DNA from 3 places in the Sphaerisporangium rubeum genome. Region 2 is predicted to be linked to each of the others. Evidence: riboswitches for the same ligand, from Rfam matches in the RefSeq annotation. Region 2 holds a riboswitch; each other region holds the start of a gene.
What was found. Region 2 has a riboswitch for cyclic di-AMP ahead of BJ992_RS34085 (C40 family peptidase). Riboswitches for the same ligand answer to the same signal wherever they lie in the genome.
Positions count from the first base shown of each region.

Region 1: linked by a shared signal. The riboswitch ahead of BJ992_RS33875 (C40 family peptidase) and the one ahead of BJ992_RS34085 (C40 family peptidase) in region 2 are both predicted to bind cyclic di-AMP.
Region 3: linked by a shared signal. The riboswitch ahead of BJ992_RS18085 (CHAP domain-containing protein) and the one ahead of BJ992_RS34085 (C40 family peptidase) in region 2 are both predicted to bind cyclic di-AMP.

Region 1 is NZ_JACHIU010000001.1:4,724,346-4,727,614, forward strand. Features, by position in the region: gene BJ992_RS20295 (chymotrypsin family serine protease) at 1-449, opposite strand, end outside; gene BJ992_RS33875 (C40 family peptidase) at 787-1,344, opposite strand; cyclic di-AMP (ydaO/yuaA leader) riboswitch at 1,415-1,573, opposite strand; gene BJ992_RS20305 (C40 family peptidase) at 2,024-2,971, opposite strand; gene BJ992_RS20310 (NYN domain-containing protein) at 3,243-3,269, opposite strand, start outside.
Region 2 is NZ_JACHIU010000001.1:7,347,278-7,350,546, reverse strand. Features, by position in the region: gene BJ992_RS31245 (type III pantothenate kinase) at 1-102, shown strand, start outside; gene BJ992_RS31240 (helix-turn-helix domain-containing protein) at 618-809, shown strand; gene BJ992_RS34085 (C40 family peptidase) at 861-1,961, opposite strand; cyclic di-AMP (ydaO/yuaA leader) riboswitch at 1,967-2,172, opposite strand; gene BJ992_RS31230 (amino-acid N-acetyltransferase) at 2,538-3,083, shown strand; gene BJ992_RS31225 (RDD family protein) at 3,210-3,269, shown strand, end outside.
Region 3 is NZ_JACHIU010000001.1:4,205,299-4,208,567, forward strand. Features, by position in the region: gene BJ992_RS18080 (hypothetical protein) at 1-900, opposite strand, end outside; cyclic di-AMP (ydaO/yuaA leader) riboswitch at 1,227-1,376, shown strand; gene BJ992_RS18085 (CHAP domain-containing protein) at 1,410-2,063, shown strand; gene BJ992_RS18090 (ABC transporter substrate-binding protein) at 2,507-3,269, shown strand, end outside.

The sequences.
Region 1 (3,269 bases), 2.6 Mb from region 2:
GCGGACCAGCCGGCGTCGACGCAGGCGACGTGGAAGTTGGTGAGGGCCATGCGCGCCTTGGTCGAACGGTCCACGACCATGGCGCCGAGGGTTCCGGTGAAGACGTAGTTCCCGGAGGCGGGCACGTCAGGCGGCTCCAGGTGGATCGACCGGCACGGCCCCATGCTGATGCCGCCGAGCAGGGTCGGATACTTGGCCGCGTCGATCTGCGGGACGGCCGCGGCGACCTCGGCGAACGCCGGATGGGGGACGACGCGCTCCTCGACGACGTCGGTGGGTATGCCGTCGATCAGCGGCGGGATCACCTCGCCGTCCTCGAGTTCCTCCGGTGATTTCTTTTCCTGTACGTAAACGATGATGGCCAGCGTTCCCGTCGGGGCTCCTCCGGTGATCTTCTCCCCGATGTCGACGCCATTGATCTCCGGCCTGGCCAGGAGGTCGTCCTCCACCGCGGCCTTTACCTCTCGTATTTCCGCTCTCCGGGCCGAACCCTCGGGTTCGTTCATTTCCCACCCCTCAGTCACCGAGCAGAGCCTCAGAATCGGTGAACTTCGCGGGGTTGGCAAGGCAGGGAACGGCGATAACGGTCCGCGGCGGCATTCGGTGAAACATCACGCGAGGCCAGGCCATGTCGAGGACATTCATTCGGGCCGTCGATTCGGTCAGTCATGCCGACCTAATACCTTTGAAGGCGGAAAGCGGTGCTTTGTGGCGTTGGCACGCTCGTACGCCGAGGGCCCCGGCCACGTGGGGGTGGCCGGGGCCCTGCGCGCTCAGGGGGTGAGGTCAGATGCCGGGGCGGACGGCCCCGACGAAGCTGGCCTTGCGGTACTTGGACAGCTTGTTGATCTGCACCCGGGTGCCGCTGTGCGGCGAGTGGATCATCTTGCCGTGGCCGACGTACATGCCGACGTGGCCGAGGCCGGAGAAGAACATCAGGTCACCGGGCTTGAGGTTCTTCCAGGAGACCTTCTTCTTGACGGCGCGGTACTGGCTGCCGGTGATGCGGGGCAGCTTCACGCCGGCCTTGCGCCACGAGTACATCACCAGGCCGGAGCAGTCGAAGGCGTTCGGGCCGCTGGCTCCCCAGCGGTAGGGGTCGCCGATCTGCTTCTTGGCCACGGACACGGCCTTGCCGGCCTTGATCCGCTGCTTGGCCGCCTTGCTGAGCTTGGCGCTCTTGGCGCTGCCGCTCTTCTTGGCGGCCGGTGTCACGCTCTTCGGCGCCGCTTCGGGTGCCTGGAGCGTGATGGGGGGTGTGATGACCTGCTCGGCGCCGGGGACCGTGTCTGCCGCCGCCGGGACCGCCACCGCGGCCGCCGAGGCGGAGACGGTGAGGGCCACACCCCCGAGGGAGAGGCGAACGAGACGCGACAGACGGGGGTTAGGGGTGGTGCTGGACAGGATCGCTCCTAGGTTCTTCCACTTACGCCTACCGGGTTAGCTGACGGATTCGGGCTTGGAAGTCGCCCTACAGTGGCAAAACCACTGATTCACCCCTGACCCTCGCGAAAGGGTCTATTGGGTCCCCGGTTCCGTGCTCCTTGCCGCACGGATTCGGCTGGTCAGCGAGTCGCGAGCCATAAATGGCGGGACATGCGCGATCGACGACCAATGGATCATTTGGTGGGTTCGGCCGTGCGGACGGCCGGTCATTCTCGCGACGGCATGGCGTGCTCGCCGCGGCCCAGAAGCTACACAGAACGCCAACAGATGGCAAAGGCCCGGCATATCTCTAGATCATCAAGGGGTGATCACGGAACGGAAACTGCCTGGTTATCTCCCATTTCTCCTGTCAGATGTGATTCGTCTCACACCGCCTTCAACAGACCCGTCGCCGAGTCACACCCGTCACACCTGTCACAGGAGTTAGCGATCTTGGAACGTGATCGCGGACGGCCGCGCGCGTACGACCGCACGAGAAATCAGACCCCGGACAACGGATACAGGCGTGCGAGAACGTTCCGGCCGCGAGGAACGCAGGGAATCAGCCCGGTGAGGTGAACAGCCGGGAGAAAGCCGCTCAGGGCCGCACAGCGGCGAAAATACCCCGGTAGGAGGACAGCGGCACGACCTTCACCACGTCGCCGGTGCGCGGCGCGTGCACCATCTGGCCGTTGCCGGCGTACATGCCGACGTGGCCGAGGCCGGAGGCGAACAGCAGGTCGCCGGGCTGGAGCGCGTCCAGGGAGACACGCCGCGAGGCTCCCCAGGAGTACTGAGCGGCCGCGGTGCGCGGCAGGCTGACGCCGGCGGCGGCCCAGGACTTCTGGGTGAGGCCCGAGCAGTCCCAGGAGCCGGGTCCGGTGCCGCCGTAGCGGTACGGCTTGCCGATCTGCGCGTAGGCGAACTGCAGCGCCGTGCGCGCGTTGCCGGAGGCGGGGCCGGTGTACTTGACGCCGGTGCTGTTGGGATTGCCCGCGTTGTAGGCGTTCAGACGGCGCAGGAGCTTCTCCTGCTCGGCCACCAGCTTCTCGACGTCCTTCTTCTGGCCGCGCAGATCGTCAAGCAGCTTGAGCGCCTTATCGTAGGCGCTCTTGGCCTTGTCCCGCTCGTCCTTGAGCTCACTCATCGTGGACTCGTACTCGGTGAGGGTCTGCGAGCGGCCCTGCGACATCTGGTCGATCGACGCGAGCCCCGCCAGCAGCGCCTCGGGGTCGCCGAAGGTGACGAGGTTCGGCCACGTGAGCATGTCGCCCGACTGGTAGCTGCTCACCGCGACCGACACCAGGCCCTCACGCAGCTGGTCGGCCCGCGCGTTCTTCGCCTTGAAGCGGCCGTTGACGGCGTTGTACTCCTTGCGCGCCGCCTTGTACTTCTCACCGGCGTCGTTGAACTTGTCGACGACCTTGTCGGCCTTGGCGTCCAGCTTGGCGAGCCGGGCCTTGGCCTGCGCGATGGTGGGTTTCGGCTCCGCCACCGCCCCGGCCGCCTGGGTCACCAGCACCGAGGCGACGAGAAAAGCGGTCACCGGTACGCGTCCGAGCTTCCGGACACCACGCGCGGTCACGGGGACCCCAGCCTCCTCAAGTGCGACAACTGTGACACCTGGGCCGTGATCCTACAGAAACGGTAAGGCCCCCGACAGCGTTAGGCCTGAAATGTTTTGGCCCGGCAACCCCAGTTCACACCCGTATCAGCGATTAAGGGTCGCCCCAAGAGCACCACGGGGTCGTCCCGCCGTCATCGCCGCGACCGGACGGCGAGTCAGGACTGCTGTCAGAGCGGCGGCCAAGTCTGCGTCAGGCGCGGCCGAGACGCCGCAGCAG
Region 2 (3,269 bases):
CTCGCCTCGCTGGTGGTGAACGAGGCGCGGTCGATCGACGTGCACGAGCCGTGGCTGACGCTCATCGGGTTGCGGCTCATCTACAACCGCAACGTGGGCTGACGCCGGCGGTCGAATAGCGCGCACGCCTCGGGCCGGGCCGGGCAATTGCCCCGGCCCTCGCTGATCGCCGAGGCGGCGGGCATGCGGAAATGCCTGTGGAAAGTGGGCCATATTTCGCGGCTAATAAGCGCGCACGGATCCTGATCATATCCCGGCAGGACGGTGGGACGAGCATGGCCGACCCGGCCGTGTGACCGCGATCCGCCGTTCCACCAGGCATGCCGTCACACCTGAGCGTGGCCTCCTCCGGTGGCCCTCCCTTGATCACCGGTGTCCACCTCGCTACAGGCTCGTAAACATGTCATGAGTAGTTCACATATGGAGTGGTATGTCAATGACGAACGTAACAGGTATCGCGGTCAGTGCTTGACGACCTTTCAACGTGGCGTTTACCGTTCCTGACGGGCGGGCCGAAGCATTCAAGTATGTTGCCGAGTTCGTCGTGGGGGAGAGGACACCCGATGGCGTATCCGGATCTGGTTTCCCGGGGAAATGACATTCCGACGGGATCAGACGTGGGACTGACCGACGATGATCTTTTGCTGCTCGCCGAACTGGCCAAAGGGGTCACCGTCGACCGGGTCGGCAGGCGGCTCGACGTGAGCGGCCGCACCGTGCGCCGGCGCCTGCGCGGCATCTGCGACCGCATCGGCGTGGCCACCGCGATCGAAGCGGTGGCCTGGGCCGCCAGACGCCGGCTGATCTGACCCGTGCGTCCGCGGCCGGGTGGCCGCGGACGCACGGGTCAGGCGGCGCGGTCAGTCGGCGATGCGCACGGCTCCCGCGAACGGCCGGTTGCCGATCGGCGCCACGCGCACCACGTCACCGGTGCGCGGTGCGTGCACCATCATGCCGCCGCCGATGTAGATGCCCACGTGGTGCAGGTCGTTGTAGAAGAACACCAGGTCACCCGGACGCATGTCCTCACGGGACACGTGGGTGCCGGCGGTCCACTGGTCGCCGGTGTAGTGCGGAAGGCTGATGCCGACCTTCTGGTAGGCCCACATCACCAGGCCGGAGCAGTCGAAGGAGTTGGGCCCCTCGGCACCCCACACGTACGGCTTGAGCTGCTGCGTGAGGGCCCACCTGACGGCCTCGGCCGCCTTGCCGTCCCCGGGGATCGGGATGGCCACTCTGGTGGCCCTGCCGTAGCCGGCGACCTGCGCGCGGGCCTGGCGGAACAGGCTGCTCTCGGTGCGGCCCACCAGGCCGCGGATCTTGTCGCGCTTGGCGTCGAGCTCGCCGACGAGCTTCTTGACCTCCGCCTCGCGGGCCTTGGCGCTCTCCCGCGCGCGCTCCGCGCTGTCCATCGCCTTGGTGATCAGCGAGACCTCCTCGCCCTGCTGGAGCTGCAGAGCGTAGGTCGTGGCCGCGCGGTTGAGGTAGCCGTCGGGGTCGCCGGACATCGCCAGGGCCAGTGAGGAGCCGATGCCGCCGGTCATGTAGGCGTCCTGAGCGTAGACGCCGGCCTTCTGGCGCTTCTCCTCCAGGTCGGCCTGGCTCTTGTCCAGCGTCTGCTTGGCGAGCTTCGCCGACCGCTGTGCCTGCTTGAGGCGCTCCTTCTGGCCGTTGTACTGCTCGGTCAGCGCCTCGATGTCCTCGTAGAGGCGTTCGACCTGCTTCTTGAGCTCGTTCAGGCTCGGCTTCGGTTCGGCGCTCGCCGACATCAGCGGCGTGCCGAACGTCAGGGCCATCAGGACGGCGGTGAGCATGGCGACGCGGCGGGACAGCCGCGTGCGGGCCGCTCCGGCCGCCAAGGCGGCCATCGCCTTCGACGGAGCCGTGCCGGACCGCGGCCGGTGGCCGCGGGGACGGACGTGCCGGCCCGTGTTCTTCCCAGGCGTGCGCCCAGCGTGCACCAACGAGCTCCTCTCCTCGGACGCCTACCGGGTTAGCTGACGGGTTCGGGCGGGAGTGGCCCTACCGAGTGACTGGTCGCGGAGGATCGCGATGCCTCCCTCTCGGATTCACCCCGGGGGGTCGGCGACCGCCGGTACGGGCCCGGCGTGTGCCTTTTGGTTCCCCGGTTCCCGGCGGTCGCATGTGGCCGGGATTAGGCGGTCCGGCCACCGTGGGCGATGACCGGGATCGAGCCGTGACACTAGTGCAGCGCGGGTTCCTGCTCAACCAGAACTACGAAACCTGTAGAGGAATCACAACCGGCCGATCACGGAACGATCACGCCGCCGGACCCCCGGAACCCGCATTACGCTGGGAAGACGTCCACTTTACGATCTCTTGGCGTGTGAAGTCGCAGGTCCCGACGTCTTGTAACGGCATTAAGGCGGCGTACTGCCACGTTTCGACGTCGCGCGCTCACCCGGCTACCCAACGCGACCAGAATGGGACGCCGGCCAATTTGGGTCCGTCCGTTATCTCGGACACCGGCTGGTGCCGTCGGCGATGCGGGGTGCCTGCGGATACGCTGACCGGTCATGGAGCAGGTCATGGCGTCCGTGCCACCTGGGAGCGAACTGGCCGTCCGGCGTGCCCGCGCGACGGACGTCCGGGCCATCGGCCGGCTGGTCGCGTCCTATTCCGGCGACGGGCCGCGACTGCTGCGCAAGGCGACGGTGACGCTGTACGAAGACGTCCAGGAGTTCTGGGTCGCCGAGCGGGACGGCGAGGTGGTCGGCTGCGGGGCCCTGCACGTGCTCTGGGAGGACCTCGCCGAGATCCGCACGGTGGCGGTGGACACGCGGCACAGAGGGCGGGGCATCGGGCACCGCATCGTGGCCGCGCTGCTCGCCACCGCGAGAGAGCTCGGGCTGCGCCGGGTCTTCTGCCTCACCTTCGAGGTGGAGTTCTTCGCACGGCACGGATTCACGGAGATTCAGGGCACACCCGTGTCACCTGAGGTGTACGCGGAGTTGCTGGACTCCTACGATGAGGGTGTCGCGGAGTTCCTCGATCTGGAGCACGTGAAACCGAACACTCTGGGCAACACCCGCATGCTCCTCCATCTCTCACCCCCATCCTGACTCTCCCTGACCGGCGGGATGACGCGCTGGAAAGGTGACTGTTGATCCCGCTGTCGCTACGTTGGGCTCCACCACAGCATGCGTGTCTGACATTTGCCGCATGCGAAGCCGAAGTGAGGTGAAACGGTGAGCACCGGACAGCCGCCGTACCCACGTGACGAACCGGACGACCACGCGTCGTCCGGA
Region 3 (3,269 bases), 3.1 Mb from region 2:
GTCGACGGTCTCCACCCGCACGCCGCGCGCCGACAACAGCACGCGCAGCGACGTCACCGCGGTGGAGGGAAGGCTGAGCACACGCTGGCCGGGACGCAGGTCGCGCAGCGTCATCTCGACCGGCGCGCCGCCGTCGTACACGGTGACCCCCGGATGCTCGCGCACCGCGGCGAGATCGCCGGGATCCTCCCGCCGGTGCGGATAGTACGCCACCGGGCCTTCGAGCGCGAAGAGCCAGGACAGGTAGCGGTCCCGGTGGATCAGGCCGTTGCGTACCAGCGACGTGCCGAGCACGACGGTGCTCTCGGGGGGACGGGGATGCGCGGCGGCGGGCTGGGAACGCAGCCACGCGAAGTCGTGCGTGACCAGCTCGGCTCCGGTGTCCCTGACGGACGCGGCCAGCGCGGCGGGTACGGGCAGCGCGGTGAAGATCGTGAGCCGGCCGGACCTGGCGGCGGCGCGCAGCCGCAGTGAGGCGGCGGCGCCGAGCGCGCGGCGCGTCCAGGTGGCGGTGGTCCTGGCCCGCAGCAGCGGCGTGCCGGGACGCGCGGTCAGCAGTTCGAGCAGCCGGATCGTGGCGAGCCCGTCGTCGACCACCACCAGGTGGCGCGGCGCGGCGCCGAGCGAGGTGAGCTGCACACGGCCGGAGAAGGCGTCCCCCAGCACCCAGGACTCGCGGCGGCCCGGCCGGGGCATGTGGTCACCCGCGGTGGACAGGCGCAATCCGTCCGGCAGGGCCAGCGCGGCGAGCTCGGTGCGGGTCACCCGCAGGCCCGGCAGCTTCCCTCTGGCCACCACCTGGAGATCGGGCCCCACCACTCCGGCGTACCGCGCCTCGACCGCGCAGAGCAGCTGGAGTGGCGACTCCACCCAGGCGACGGCCGGACCCTGCTCCCGCACGCGGCTTCGACCGATCCTCTCCACGCCGGGTGATGAGACGTTCACGACGTAGGCAACGTAGTGCCGGGACCCTAAGCGGCGGGTAACGTACGGTGAACGGCGGACAACCGGCGAAGGTCATGCGGTGCGGGACGATCAGGGACCAGGTGTTTGCCGTCGCCCACATAGGGCAACCTGAGTGGTTTGTCCTATTTGCACCTCTTTGTCCGATGTATTACTGTAGGGGGACTTCACCTGGGGAAACATCCCGCGTCAGGGAGATCCCGCCGGGTGGAGACCAGCCGGAGCGAGGCCGGTCCGCCGCGGAGATCCCTTCTCCCGCCGGTACGCCCCGGACGCCGAGTCCGCTTCTCGCGGAGCCGGGGACCCAGGTTCTCTTGGGGTGAATCGGCGCGTCGTTTCCCACGGACGCGTCGTAGGGCGGCTTCCAGGCCCGAACCCGTCAGCTAACCCGGTAGGCGCCTTTGGAAGAAGGAGTCTCCTAATTGTCAACGTTCACGCAGCGACTCATGGATGCCCCCCGACATCGCGTGATCGGCATGGCCCTCGGCGGGCTGATCCTCGCCCAGGTGGCGACCGGCACCGCCCTCGCCCACGCCGACACCCCTCCCGGTGACACGCTCGCCAAGGTCGCCTCGGCCGAGGCGCACGGCGCTCCGCGCTCCGAGGCCCGGGTCACCGCCGCACAGGTGCTCGACCTCGCGAGGAAGCAGGTCGGCATCACGGAGAACAGCCTCGGTGGCGGCACCAAGTTCCACGCGTGGTACATGAGCAGTCCCCGCGCGGTCGAGACGATCGCCAGGGACACCGGCAAGATCTCCGACTACGCCAACGCGCCGTGGTGCGACATGTTCGTCTCGTGGATCGGCGAGCAGCTCGGCATCCAGGACACGATGGGGCAGGACGCCTACACCGTGCAGCACGCCAAGTGGTTCGAGTCGCAGGGCCGGTTCGGCTCCGCGCCGAAGCCCGGCGCTGTGGCGTTCTTCGCCTGGAGCGGCGGCGGCATCGAGGCCATCGAGCACGTCGGCTTCGTCGTCAAGGACAACGGCGACGGCACCATCGAGACGATCGAGGGCAACACGGGCAACGGGAAGGTCGAGATCCGCAACCGGCCGACCTACCAGGTGGCCGGCTACGGCTACCCCGCCTACGCGACCTGACGGACGACCCTCGTCGCGACCGGGCGGGTGTCCCGGCTCACCCACTCCCATGGGACACCCGCCCTCCCCGCCGCCGTACGGCCCAACCAGCCCGCGAACCGGCCGTACGGCGGCATCTTCGTGCCCGCGTCGCGCGGACGCGTGTCCGGTAGTGATGGGAGCGCTCCCAATACCGCCAATGGCCTTTTTGCCGGTTATCACCGTATATTGCACTTCTGGGAACCCCAGGAGTAACAGTTAGGTTTCGGCATATTGACGCCAGCGTTGCCCATCGGGGACTCTTCGTGGGAGCGCTCCCAAATCTCGCCCGCGGGACCATCCTCCCGCGGTTCACGACTTGAGGGATCCAGCACATCGCGGGGCCCGACTGTCGGGGCCGGCCCTCGATGCATCTCCCAATGATCGGGCAACCACCTTGAGAGGGGTCCGGAATGATGAACTCAATGCGCCGCGGCAGGATGCTCGCGGTCGCATCGGTGATGACCGCCGCGCTCGTGACCAGCGCCGCCTGTTCTTCAGGTGGCGGTGAAGGTGACGCCGGCGCCAGCGGCGCCGCGTCCGCGCCGGCGGAGAAGATCACCCTTACGCTTCAGACCTTCGGCGGTGGCACCAACTTCGGTTACAAGGCCGCCGTGGAGAAGTGGAACGCCGAGCACCCGAACGTGCAGGTCAAGTACACCAACCTGACCGACAGCTTCGAGAACGTCTACTGGCCGCAGATGCTCCAGTGGCTGCAGTCCGGCACCGGTGCCGGCGACGTCGTCGGCATCGACGAGGGCGGCATGGGTCTGGCCAAGGCCCGTCCCCAGTTCTTCGCCGACCTCGGCGAGTACGGCCTGCAGAGCCGCCAGGCCGACTTCCCCGCGTGGAAGTGGGAGAACGGCATCAACACCGACGGCAAGCTGTTCGCCCTCGGCACCGACGTCGGCGGCATGAGCATCTGCTACCGCACCGACCTGTTCGAGAAGGCCGGCCTGCCGACCGACCGGGCCAAGGTGTCCGAGCTGTGGAAGACCTGGGACGACTTCATCAAGGTCGGCCAGCAGTTCCAGGGCAAGGTCAAGGACGCGAAGTTCGTCGACAGTGTCAACACCATTTACAACGTGGTGCTGTCGCAGGAGGCCGCCAAGAACGGCAACGTCACCTACTTCGACAAGAACCAGCAGCTCATCGTGGACAAGAACCCCGCGGTGAAGGGTGCCTTCG